3 regions of the Candidatus Clostridium radicumherbarum genome follow, and region 3 is predicted to be linked to each of the others. Evidence: riboswitches for the same ligand, from Rfam matches in the RefSeq annotation. Region 3 holds a riboswitch; each other region holds the start of a gene.
The links. A riboswitch is a leader RNA that binds a small molecule or an ion and turns the genes downstream of it on or off. The one in region 3 is predicted to bind cyclic di-GMP.
Positions count from the first base shown of each region.

Region 1 (4,723 bases), on a different contig from region 3:
TTATAAGCAGCACGAAGGATAATATTACTGCAGACGAGAAAACAGAACTGAACTCTCTGTTAAAAATAAATAGAATACTTAAACAGACCCAAACCTTTCTTGACATAAAATATGCAGTGGTAAACGTAAATGAGAAGGTGATTTTTCCAAGGAATTTAGCAAGTGAAGAGGCGGGTATATTAAGTAATGATATAATACCTTCCTTAGGTAAGAAAAATATTTTAGGTAGTGGGCTGAAAAAGAATAGAATAGAATACTTTAGTGCTTCAAATATAAAGTATGCAGCACTAATACATCCCTTTGCTTTAGAAAATAAAAAATCATTAGGGAATTTAATACTCTATTCAGACATGAAAAATAGCAGTCAGCTTATACTTTCAATTAATGTAATACTTTTTTCCATAATGCTTGTTGCTGCAATTATTGCATTAATAATTTCAAATGCTGTATCTAAGAAGATCTCCAAACCAATTTCACTTTTAAATGAATATGCCAAGAAAATCGGTGAAAGAGATTATAAAATTGTACCTGAAAAATATGAGGATAATGAAATTGGAGAATTGGCAGAGACTATGGAAGCAATGGCAGAAAAGCTTAAAGCTTATGACTCTACCATGAAGACCTTTTTACAAAATGCCTCACATGAACTTCGTACACCATTAATGTCAATACAAGGGTACGCAGAAGGAATAAAGCTTGGAGTAATAGAGGATACAAATAGTGCAGCTGATGTGATAATTGATGAGAGCAAAAGGCTAACGAATATTGTGGAGGAACTTCTGTATTTATCTAAGCTAGATTCCATGCAGGAGGCTTTTAACCTTGAAGCCTTAAATACTGAAGACCTTCTTAAGGGCTGTATAGATAGAGTAAATGGCATTGCCATAAAAAATGGCGTGAACATAAGCCTTAATGTAAAGGATAAAGATCTAATAATTAGGGCAGATGACGAAAAATTATCAAGAGCTGTAATTAATATATTAGGAAATTCCTTGAGATATTCTAAAAAAGAAATTAGTGTAAGCCTTGAAAGCTTAGGTAACAGTATTAATATAACCATAAAAGATGATGGGCCGGGCTTTGATGGGCAGGAATTAAAGAATGTCTTTGATAGATTTTATAAGGGAAAAGGAGGTAAGCATGGACTTGGACTTGCAATTACAAAGAGCATAATAGAAAAACATAATGGCAGGGTTACAGCTGAAAATAACAGCAGGGCAGGAGCATGTTTTAAAATTATTTTACCTAAAGTAGTTGAATAAAGCCCTAAATAGAAATTAGTTACTAAGTAATTTTGTTAAAGGAGCTTGCAGGAGAGAAATAAGCTTTCACTGTGGGTTCCTTTTTTATTTCATATATTATAATCTTGGTAAAATATTACTTCACAATATTGTTACATTTTGATATAATTTTACATATAACTACATAATCCATCATAAATTGTTAAAATAAGATACCATAGATAAAGGCAAACCTATTGAAAGATAGAGACGCAAAGCCACGGGCCTAAAGTTTATTAAGCTAAGGCAGCCGGGTTACCTAAATAGTATTGTTTACGCTTTTACTTATCTAACACCATGTATTATTATTGCAGTTAGGTATATCTATGGATTTGTTTGGAGGTGTATACCTGAGAGAAAATAGTATCCATAGCTATATTTGATCATTGATTTTATTAATACAAAGGGGAGTAAAAGATGGGAAAAAGAAAGTTATTAAGTGCTATTACTGCAGTACTGTTCTTATTTCAATTGATTTTTGGAGTTGGATTTGCAGGGAAGGTTAAGGCTGAAGCAGCTAGTTCTTCTCTTCCAACGTTTATGGATGTTAGAAAAGAAACTTTGGGCTTTGCATATCAGTATAAAAATAAGACAATTGTTAATAATACTGTAATTGTTGACAACAATATAAAATTCTTTGTTGAAGAGAATGGCCAAAAACATATAATTTCTCAAGACTTTAATCTTATAAGGCATTTAATTTACATAGGAGTATATAACGATAATGTTTATGTAGCTTCAAATGGAGATGACCAAAGCCAGCCATATGCAATATATAAGGCAAATTTAAATACCTACAAGATGGAATTTGTAAAAAATGTACCTATCTACGGTGATGGAAAAGCATATATTACAGATTACAAAATAGATGCAAATGGAGTATTCTGGTTTGCAGCAGACCAAAACAATATTCCAATCTATGATGCAAATGGAAAAATTACAGATTATAATACAAAATACATAATATATAATGATAAGGGATTTTCCCATGAAGAACTTGTTCTTCAAAAGGGAGATTCTTTGTATAACACATATGGTAGGCTGCAACAGGGTTTAGATGGAAGTATGTGGTTTTTTAAATCCCTTGCATTAGGTGCTGATAATAAGGTATTTAGGATCTTAAATGATAACACAATTAAGGAATATTCAATAAATAGTACAAATCATATTAAAGCTATTTATCCTGGGACAAACAATACATTGCTTGTATACACTCAAGAAATTTCACCAGTTAACTATGCCGTAGTGAAGAATATCATACAAAAGTATACAATTAGTAATAATGGTCTTAGCCTTGTTAAAGAATATGATTTATCTGCAAAACAATTTTTTGAATCAGGCGATATCAATGGAAATATGTGGATAGATACAGATGGGGTCATTTCAAAGTTGGAAGACCAGGGCTTTGTAGATAAGTATATTGTATCTAGCGGTATGCTTGGACTTAATGTGTATGATGATCAGCATTTAGTTACATGTGGTATTGTAGGGTTTGGCTATACACCAATATCTATAGACCAACCTTCATCAGCAGCTCCAGCAGCACCAGCTTCAGAAAATTTCACAACAACTCTTAATGGCAAAGATGCCCTCATAACATTAAATTCAAGTAAAATATCTAAGGATGCTGTAAATGATATAACACCAGTTATACCTACAGATGTAAAAACTGTAGAAGCTAAAATTGATGCTGCGTCCATAAATGGCGGTAAAGGAAGCATAAAGCTTAATTCTAATAATGTTATAGTTGGTCTTCCATTTTCTACTATAGATTTTAATGGAATAGGACAAGGAGACTATGTAAATTTAAAACAAAATTTAGTAGTAGGAGATGCAGTTTTAAATTCACTTAAAAGTGTAGGGAAGGTATTTGATTTTAGCCTTTCTGCATATAAACAGGACGGCACGAAAATAAAGGATATACATACATTTAAAAGTGGAAAAGCTAATATATCTGTAAAATTGTCTAAAGATGAAATTAGTGGTTTAGATATTACGAAACTTGCCGCTTTCTACTACAACGAAAATACAAAGCAGTGGGAAAAAGTTGGTGGAAGCTATAATAAAGATACAATGACCTTTACCTTCGATACTAGTCACTTTAGTAAGTATACTATTGCTGAAGCAAATGGTATGCTTCCTCAAACAGGATCAGTAATAAATTTTAATAATTTAATGCTCCTAGCCTTTGCGTTTATCTTAATTGGAGGCTTTATGTTCTTTAGAAAAGATAAAGCAGTAAAAGCGGGCAATTAAGAGCAGTAGAATCTAATATACAAAAAACCTAGAGAAAATTCTCTAGGTTTTTATTTTATTTTGCTATATATTAACAATGGTTTTAAAAATAAATATTGCCTCATAAAATGAATTATGAGCTTTGCATTAAATAAAGGAAGTAATTCGTCTATATAATTAAAGAGCTTATAAATAATACATAGGCAAGGACAACTATTAATTGTTCAAGGCTAGTAATTCATAGGGGCTGGTATTATGGAAAAGGAAAAACAAAAACCTAAACCAAATAAAATTTTATTAGTCATTTTAATTCCTCTTTGCTCTTTACTAATTATATATTTTGGGACATCAATTTACTTTTTAAAGCATTTTTATTATGGCTCCACCATTAACTGCATCAATGTTTCAGGTAAAACTGTTGAGGAAGTAAAAAGTGAAATGTCATCAAAGCTTCAAGACTTTACCTTGGAATTAAAAGAGAGAGGCGGAGCAAAGGAAGAGATAAGCGCAGTTGATATTGACTTAAAGTATACTTCTGAGGAGGAATTTAAGAAGTTAAAGGATAAACAAAGTGCTTTAAAATGGATTACTGCATTTAGCAATAAAAAAAATAATGAAATTACTGTTGGTGTTACCTTTGATAGAGAATTACTAAAAAAGCAGCTTGATAAGCTTAACTGCCTTAATAGTAGTAACATTGTTGAGCCTAAGAATCCCCGCTTTACCTATACAGAGAGTGGGTATATTATTGTACCGGAAATCCCAGGAAATAAAATTAATAAAGATATTTTATATAATGAAGTTGAAAAGGCAATTTTAAAGGAGGGCACTTCTTTAGATTTGGAAGCTATAAATTGTTATATAAATCCACAATATACTTCAAAATCTGAAAAAATAATTGAGACTAAAAATATTCTTAATAAATATGCAGCCTCCAAGATTACCTATAATATTGGAGACAAAAATGAAATAATAGATGGTTTAATAATAAATAAGTGGCTTAGTGTAGATGAAAACTTTAAAGTTAGTCTTGATGAGGTAAAGGTAAAGAGTTATTTAACTGGACTCTTCAATAATTATAATACCATTGGGAAAACAAGAAGTTTTACTACCTCCTCAGGAAAAACAATAAAAGTAAGCGGCGGGGATTATGGCTATGCCATTAATACATCAGCAGAAACACAGGACTTTATTGCTGCAATAAAAGA
Region 1 covers NZ_JBJHZY010000001.1:316,554-321,276, forward strand. Annotated here, with positions in the region: gene ACJDUH_RS01565 (sensor histidine kinase) at 1-1,262, shown strand, start outside; cyclic di-GMP riboswitch class I at 1,458-1,543, shown strand; gene ACJDUH_RS01570 (LPXTG cell wall anchor domain-containing protein) at 1,698-3,536, shown strand; gene ACJDUH_RS01575 (L,D-transpeptidase family protein) at 3,771-4,723, shown strand, end outside.
Region 1: it holds a riboswitch for cyclic di-GMP, as region 3 does, so the genes downstream of both, ACJDUH_RS01570 (LPXTG cell wall anchor domain-containing protein) here and ACJDUH_RS12915 (OmpL47-type beta-barrel domain-containing protein) in region 3, are expected to answer to the same signal.

Region 2 (4,723 bases), on a different contig from region 3:
AGGAAGTTTTCTATGGGGAGAAAAATAATTATATTTGCTATTGCAGCAGCAATTGGCATTGGAATAATAGTTTATAATGGTGTGAGCAATTGGAAAATTGCTCAGCTTAAAATAAAAAATAGCAGCGTCAGTGGAGAAATAACAGCTGCTAATAGTAATAAGGAGGCCTTGGATAAGGAAAAGCAGCTAAGTGAAGAAGCGGCGAATAAAAAAGAAGAAGAAGCTAAAAAGGCTGAACTAGAAAAACAGCTGGAAGAAAAATACCAAACAGCTTTTACAGACTTCCACAGTAAAAAGTACAGTACTGCTATAACATTAGCTGACGAAATTATAAATGCAGACAATAATTTTTACAAGGCCTATAGTATTAAGGGAATTGCCCTATGCTATTCAAACAAATACATAGAAGGCATGAAAAATATTGATAAAGCTTTAGAAATAAAAAGTGATTATGGCTACGGACTCTTTAATAAGGCACTGGCACTAGAGCTTTATGCTCATTATGATGATGCCCTTGTTTGGTATGATAAGGCTTTATCAGTAGAAAACAATTATATTTGGAGTTATTATGGTAAAGCTAGTATATATGGAAGAAAAGGTGATGTTCCAAACACCATTAAAAACTTACAAACAGCAATAAACATTGACAGCAGCGTAAAGGAACTTGCAAAAGAGGAACCTGACTTTAATAATGTTAGAAATAGTAAAGAATTTCAGCAGCTCCTTAAGTAGAATTAAGCAAATATAAGCATAAATAAATGCTTATATTTGTTTTTTTTATAGTCAGCATAGCAGAATTCCGCGCAGCTTCTTTATTTTGAATATTGCACTGTAGCCTTTTAAAGGGTAATTTTACTTTGCAGACTAATACCTTGACATACATGAATTTATACATTATAATTTTAACAAATAATCATAAATAATCACACATGAGCATAAATAATTAATGAAAAGAGCTGTTGTGCATGTTTTCTGAAGAAAGACAAATTAAAATATCAGAGCTGTTAAAAGAAAAAAGCAGTATTAAGGTAAATGAATTATCAAATGTTTTTAAGGTATCTGAATCAACAATTAGAAGAGATCTGCAGGAAATGGAAGCGAAAGGATTCTTGGCGAGAACTCATGGTGGAGCAGTAAGTAAGGAAAAAGCTATTTTTGAGCCTAGCTTTAAAGAAAAAGAAGATAAAAGGTATATTGAAAAATTATATATTGGTAAAATAGCTGCAGCCATGATTGAGGATGGAGATACAATAATACTGGATTCAGGAACTACAACACTGCAGCTGGCAAAGTGTATTAAAGCTAAGAATATTACTGTAATAACAAATTCCATAGATATTGCCTCAGAGCTTTCTAATAGAAACGATATAGAGATTATTGTAACTGGGGGAGCCTTTAGAATAACTACAAGAGCTTTAGTTGGACCAATTTCAGAAGGGGTATTAAAGAATTTTAAAGTGGATAAGGCCTTTATTGGGGCAAATGGCATATCTATTAAAGAAGGTATTACTACTCCTAATCTTCTGGAAGCTCATATGAAAAGGGAAATGATGAAGGCAGCCGGCAAGGTTATATTAGCCGCTGACAGCTCCAAGTTTAATCAAGTAAGCTTTGCAGTAATAGGTCCAGTTACGGCCGTCGATTTAATAATTACAAATTCTGATTTAAATGAAAATGTTGTTAAGGAATATAAAGACATAGGAGTTGAAATTATTAAGAAAGGGAATGAAGAATTATGGTAATTACAGTTACTCTTAATCCTGCATTAGATAAGACTTTAACCATTGACAATTTTAATTTAGGCATAGTAAATAGAGCAGGAAGCATCAGATATGATATTGGGGGCAAAGGTATTAATGTTTCTAAGGTATTGAAAAATTTTAATATTGATTCGGTCTGCACAGGCTTTTTAGGCGGGGTTTGGGAGAATTATTTTCAGGATGAACTTAAGAAACGAAAAATTGACACAAGCTTTGTTCATATAGAAGGAAGTACAAGGACAAACACAAAGGTAGTGGATTCAATAAACAAGGTTTATACTGATATAAATGAGGCAGGCCCAGAAATAACTAATGAAGAATTAAACTGTTTTTTAGAAAAATTTGAAGCACTTTGTAGTAAAGGTGACATTGTGGTGCTTTCTGGGGGAGTAAGCGCTTCCATTCCTATAGACATTTATGGAAAACTAATAAAGCTTGCAAAAAAGAAGGGCGCTGTTACAGTACTTGATGCAGATGGAGAGCTTTTAAAGCATGGATTAAAGGAGAAACCTGATTTAATAAAACCAAATATCCATGAACTTCAAAAGTTAATGGACTTTCAAAAGGAAGATGAGGAAACAGTAATTAATGCAGCAAAGCAGCTTATTGAAACCGGGGTGAAAAAGGTGTTGGTATCCTTAGGGGAAAAAGGAGCCATTTATGTTACTAAAGCTGGTATAAATTCCTGTGAAGGCTTAAAGGTAAATGTAAAAAGCACTGTTGGAGCAGGAGATTCCATGGTAGCTGCCCTTGTTTACAGCTTAATAAACAGCTTAAGTGATGAAGAAACACTTGCCTTTGCCAATGCCTGCGGAGCGGCATCTGTTGAAACGGAAGGGACAGAGGCTTGTTCATTAGAGGAAGTAAATAAATTAGTACAAAAGGTTAAGATTAGGCATATATAGATTAATAATTGTATATTTAAGTAATATTTATAAGGACTTGTGAACTATTTTTTAGTGTAGTTTCACAAGTCCTTTTATTATAAGAAATGGAATTAAATAAAAAGTATTTATATTTTTACTAATTTATGTTAACATATAGTTAATGCTCTAAAAGTTGACAATTTATTCAATAATTTAACAAATTAACATAGAAAATGGCAAATTTATCGAAAGATAAAGACGCAAAGCTGCGGGTCTAAAGGAGAAATCCTATGACAGCCGGGCTGCCTAAATGGAACCTATTTTTCATTTCTAATATCACGTCTTTGCCTTTGTCTATGGAATTAATCAGGGGGTTATCATGAAAAAACAAAATCGAATAAGAGGTTTAAGTATCTTGCTTACTTTCTTATTCTTTCTCAATTCAAGCAGCACTGTATTTGCAGCTGCTGCAAACACCATAGCAAGCATTCCTGTAAAGGGTGAATACTATGGAAAGGACATAAATCAAAATACAGATAAGGTTAATGTATTGCCGCAGGACACTTCTAAAGCGGTGAAAGCTCTTAGAAAACCACAGGTAAACAAAGCACAAATAAAATCGAATTACAGTAAAGACAAGGAAAAGTTAGAAAAGAGAACAGAGAATAGTAAAACCTATAAGCTTGATGCAAACCATGACGTAACAGAGGTATATCTTGATAAAATACATTACAAAGATAAAAATGGGAACCTTCAAGATATAGATAATACTCTTGTAGGAAAAGGAAAAAGTAGTACAGAATACTATGAAAATAAAGCTAATGACTTTACGACTACCCTTCCTGCCTTAATGGATAAGGATAATGGGGTAACCATGAGCAAGGACGGATATTCCCTAACCCTATACCCTTATGAGGGCGACTTTAGTAAAAGTGCAGTAAATGAAAACGCTATACTTTTTAATGATGTATTTGAAGGTATAGACTATCAATATACAGTACAGAACACGAGTTTAAAGGAAGATATAATACTAAATCACTATGTGGATAAAAATGAATTTAAATATTATATATCAGCAAAAGGTTTGACATTAAAAGAAGAGTCAAATACAATAGCGGCTTATGCAAAGGATAATGACAAGCCTCTATTCATTATAAATGCACCTATAATGACAGATGCCGCAGGAAAAGTTAATACTGATCTTCAAATTCATCTAGATAAGAAGCTCTTCGGTAAAGACATTATTACTGTAACAGCAAATAAGGAATGGCTTCAAGATAAGGAAAGAGCTTATCCAGTAAAAGTGGATCCAGATATTGAAGCAATAACTAACATACAATCAACTCACGTTGAGGAATCCAACCCTAGTGAAAGATATTTTGGGAATGGCTTCTTATATGTAGGTAATGAAACTGGGGAATTGTCTAAAGTACCGGGTGGTTTGGGACATACCCAATCATATTTAAAATTTCCAGTGAATATAACTCAAGACAAGAAAATAGTTTCAGCTACTTTAACTTTATATAGATATACAACTGGAACAGATGCTGCAAGAAATATTCAGCTTTGCAGCTTGGACCAACCAGTGGATTTAGTTGGCATGAGCTGGAGCAATAGACCAATGGAATATACTAAGGTTGATACGCAGTCTGTTTCTGGTAATGCAACAAAAAGCAGTCCTCAACCAGTAGTTTGGAACATAACAAGCTTAGTGCAAAAATGGGCATTAGGTGCTCCAAATAATGGTGTAACTATTAAAACAGAAAATGATAACGATCCACCAGAAACTTTCTCTGGTGGTGTTAGTAATAACTGGTGCCAAGCTGCACCTTATGTTGAAATCACATCTGAATATAACAATCCTGTAGATACGCAGACTCCACTTGATTCTCCAAAAGTAAACCTAAGACCCTTGAGCAGGCATACAAGTGATGGTTTATTAGCTCTAGATGGAGTATTTGCAGACGGTATAGCAAAACCTGGCTCAGCAGTAACCTACAGCTTAGAAGATGAAAGTCAATCTTATACTGGTACTGTTGATGCAGGCTACTCCTATAAGTATCCTAATAGCGACTTGCTTACAGGGACGCCTTACAG
Region 2 covers NZ_JBJHZY010000001.1:38,044-42,766, forward strand. Annotated here, with positions in the region: gene ACJDUH_RS00295 (tetratricopeptide repeat protein) at 1-732, shown strand, start outside; gene ACJDUH_RS00300 (DeoR/GlpR family DNA-binding transcription regulator) at 966-1,742, shown strand; gene pfkB (1-phosphofructokinase) at 1,736-2,665, shown strand; cyclic di-GMP riboswitch class I at 2,852-2,936, shown strand; gene ACJDUH_RS00310 (peptidoglycan-binding protein) at 3,006-4,723, shown strand, end outside.
Region 2: it holds a riboswitch for cyclic di-GMP, as region 3 does, so the genes downstream of both, ACJDUH_RS00310 (peptidoglycan-binding protein) here and ACJDUH_RS12915 (OmpL47-type beta-barrel domain-containing protein) in region 3, are expected to answer to the same signal.

Region 3 (4,723 bases):
AAAAGTGTAGATACAGAATCAACAATATAGTCATAATCACCTTCAGGCATATTAGTGAAGGTTACTGAAGTAGTAGTCACTGTTTGCTTTAAAACTGCTTGTCCATTAATAACTTGATAAATTTTATAACTTGTGGCATAGGGGGCAGCAGTCCATTTTAAATTTATGTCGTTTCCGTTTAAAATGCTATAAGTTAGATTAGTAGGTGCCTGTAATACTTGCCCATTTAAGTTAACAGTGACATTGCTGCTATCTACTGACTCTCCAAAGCGGGCAGAATATGAGTGAATTTCATAATCATATTGACCAGGCAGCATATTTGTAAATGAAACGGTTGTTCCAGTTACAGTACTTTTTAAAATTGGCACTCCATTAATTATCTGATAAATTTTATAGCTTGCTGCATAGGTGGATACATCCCAGCTTAATGTAAAATCAGTTGCATTTTTAATAGTTTGCATTACATTAGCAGGCGGCTGCATAACTGGAGTTACTAAAGTGAAGGCTATACTGCTGCCATCTATGGATTCTCCAAAGCGGGTGGAATAGGAGTGAATTTCAAAATTATAATCTCCACCAGTCATATTAGTATATGTGATAGTTGTACCAGTTAAGGTGCTTTTTAAGACTTTCTGACCATTAACAATCTGGTATACTTTGTAGTTAGTTACATAAGGAACAGTTCCAAAGCTTAAGGTAATATCATTTCCATTTGTAATACTATATGTTAAATTACCCGGTGCCTGCATTGTTGGTAGAATCAAAGTAAAGGAGGTTTGACTTCCATCTTGTGATTCACCAAAACGATCACTATATGAGCGAACTTCGTAAACATAATCACCAGCAGGCTTATTGGTGTAAGTGACTGTTGTACCAGTCAATGTACTTATTAAGGTTTCTTGGCCATTTGCAATCTGGTATACTTTGTATGCAGTTGCATAAGGAACAGTTCCCCATTTTAAGGTGATATCATTCCCATTAGCCATGGTATATGTTAAATTACCAGGTGTCTGCATTATTGGGAGAACTAAAGTGAAGGAAGCTAGACTTCCATCTTGTGATTCACCAAAACGATCACTAAAGGAGTGAATCTCATACACATAATCACCAGCAGGCATATTAGTGTAGGATATACTTGTTCCTGTAGCTGTACTTTTAAGAACCTTTTGGCCATCCACAATTTGATATATTTTGTAGGTTGCAGCATAACTGACAGCATTCCATTTTAATGTTATGTCATTACCATTAGATATAGAGTAGTTAAAATTATTTGGAGCTGTCATAATTGGGAAAGTCACTTGAACCTGTATATTTCCTGAAAGTGAAGATTCACCATAAAGTGAATTTACAGAAGAAACTGCATAGGTGTAGTTTCCTTCAGCTGTATTTGTCAGGGTATATGAGGAGGTTTTTGTTGATGCAACTAAGGTTTGCTGACCATCTGCTGTAATTTGATATACATTATAAGTCTGAGCATATTGAGAGGTTGTCCAACTTAAAACAACATCATTACCATTTTGTATTTTGTAAGTTAAATTAGTTGGTGCTGCCATAGTAGGATAAGTAATATTAGCTGAAACAGGAGCACAGGGACCAGATTCTCCAACAGCACTTAATGTTGAAACAACATAGCTAAAGGAGCCTTCTGGAAGGTTACTAAAGGTATAAGATGTTGATGTTGTAGTACCAAGTAATTTGAGCTGACCGTCAAGAATTCCATAAACATTATAACCAGTGGCTTGATAAACAGAACTCCATGTAAGTTTTACATCACTTGGTGTTGTGAGCTGAATGGAGAGATTACTGGGCGGCAGCACCGTATTATCAGTAGTTAATGCCGAAGCATATACCGATGGAAATGCAAGCTGCAATGCCAGCAGCAGTGATACAAAAAATAGAACACTGCTAAAGAAACGCTTTTTCATGATATTTTCCTACCTTTCACTGTGAAAAAGGAAAAAGATATGAATCGTAAACAAGATCCACAAGTTAAAAAAACTATGTTCTTGTGGCAACCGGCTGCCATCCACGTAAAAATATATTCGTGGTTCAGGCCCTTGGCTTTGCGTCTCATGGTTTCCCATGGTTTGCCTTTTTCACTTTATAATATATTTAGATATGCAGCTTAGTGGTTAACTAATTACACATCTATATGGAAAGTTTAATATATTTAGTAAAAGTAAACAAATAAATATTTTCAAAAAATTCAATTTTATCCAATAATATTATTGACTAATTTCCTTATTAAATTTATAATATGAACATAGTTCGTGAACAGGGTTCATACAACTATAAAAATGGTTGCATGCCTGAGATTATCAATAATAGGGAGGTTTGGTATACTATCTAACCTTTGATGAAATGACGGATTGTATTAAGATTTAGGAGGAAAGGAAGTATGTCAACAAAAACACAAATAAAAAGCAGCAAGACTAACATTAACCGCAGCTTATGGCTTATAGCTTCAGTTTATCTTTTAGGGCTATTCATGGGGGCAATTGACACAGGTATAGTAACTCCAGCAAGGACAATTATTCAGAATAACCTGCTGGTTGATGAAAAAACAGGCATCTGGATGATAACAATTTATACCCTTGCATATGCAGCAAGCATACCAATTATGGGTAAACTAGCTGATAAATTTGGAAGAAAATATGTCTATCTTACAGCAATATTTCTTTTTGGAACGGGTTCCTTATTTTGCGGTCTTTCACAAAATTTCGGAAGCTTTACAATACTTCTTGCTGCACGAGTTGTGCAGGCCATTGGTGGAGGTGGAATAGTTCCCATAGCCACTGCAGAATTTGGCACTACATTTCCGCCTGAAAAGCGTGGAATGGCATTAGGGCTTGTTGGTGGAGTATACGGAATTGCAAATATTTTCGGTTCTTCTGCAGGCAGTGCAATACTAGATATATTTGGTAAAAATAATTGGCAGTTTATTTTCTATATAAATGTGCCAATAACAATATTCATCATTATCGCCGGATTAATTACACTTCAGAATAATAAGACTGAGAACATAAGCAAGATAGATACCTTAGGAATTCTATTTCTTGTTTCTATGATATTATCACTGCTATATGGACTTAAGAATATTGATTTCTTTAATTTTAGTGAGAGTATTAAAAGTACATCCGTTTATCCATTTATAATTATATTTGTAATACTGCTTCCTTTTTTTGTCCTGGCAGAGAAGAGAGCTCAGGATCCAGTGATGAATCTAAGTTATTTTACAAATTTACGTATAGTTGTAACCTTAGTAATTAGCTTCATTACAGGAATCATTTTAATGGGGGTAATATTCATACCTCAATTTTCGGAAAATGCTGTGAGAATATCTGCAGGCAGCGGTGGATATTTTGTTATAATACTTGGATTGTTTGCAGGTGTTGGGGCTCCATTCTCTGGCAAGCTTGTTGATAAATTTGGAGCTAAAAGTATATTGATGCTGGGCTTTACCATTTCAATGGCTGGATCAGCATTTTTGATACTTGTAACAACTAAATATCCGAGATTTGCAACTGTAATAATAAGCCTTATTTTAATAGGACTTGGAATGGGCTTTACTATGGGTGCCCCTTTAAATTACATGATGCTTGAGAATACAAAAAAAGAAGAATCAAATTCAGCACTGGCTGCTCTATCCCTGATTAGGTCTATTGGAACAACTATAGCACCTGCAATTATGGTAGGTTTTATTGCTCATGCAGGAGGTGCTGTACAGGCTAGAGAATTAGCACTTTTGCCAAAAGAGATTACTGTACAACAATTGCCATATGCTCAGGAGCTTAATGAAAAGCTAACTAAGCTAAAATCGGATCCGAACATGAAGGATAAGATGGCAGACTTGCAATTTCCAGACCTTTCTTCAATGACAAAAATAGAAGTCAATATGAAGGGTGATGGCAGCTCTAAATTGCCTACTGACTTAATTGAGCTTATGAAAACTGCTGATGTAACAAATATTACCGAAAGAATCAAAACTCTTTCATCAACAATGTTCAGTAATACGACTCCTGATGTAATAGCCAAAATTCAAAATGGTGTTCAAAAGGGTATAGATGGTATTCAATCAGGTATACCTACTATGGATAAAAGCATTGCAGACCTTAAGGAAGGTGTTGATGGAGTAACTAATGGCATAATTGGAATGAATAAGGCTTTAGTAGGTATGGATACAGGAATAGCACAGATGAATAATGCTATATCTTCACAGGAAAAGGGAATTACTGAGCTTAACAGCCTTTATGATCAGATGATAAAAATGATGAATCAATCTATGGGACAGGGAACAAATACTTCAACAGGTGGAGCTATGCCTCAGGGAACTGCTCCTCAAGGTAATCCAGCTGGAACCCAGAGCTCAGGAACAATGCCAACTGGCATGGAAACTCAGTCCATAATAGATATGATTCCACAGGAGGTAAAGGCAAAGATCCCTGAAAGTACACTTAATCAGCTGAAGGATGTTAAAACCCCTCAAGATCTTAAGTCTAAGATAGATGAACTTACAAATGCAAAGAAAACATTAAGTTTGCAGGTTGCTAAGCTTAAAAAACAGCGCAGTGAAATGCTTGCCAAGATTAATGAAACTAAAGCTAAGCGTGAAGGAATGTTAACTGCAATTTCCGGAGTAGAAGCAGCTAAAGCTGATATGAATGATACTTTAAGTAAAATGACAGCACTTAGTGGCGCTGTACCAAAAACTTTTAGAGAGGCA
Region 3 covers NZ_JBJHZY010000002.1:661,842-666,564, reverse strand. Annotated here, with positions in the region: gene ACJDUH_RS12915 (OmpL47-type beta-barrel domain-containing protein) at 1-1,925, opposite strand, end outside; cyclic di-GMP riboswitch class I at 2,008-2,102, opposite strand; gene ACJDUH_RS12910 (MFS transporter) at 2,399-4,723, shown strand, end outside.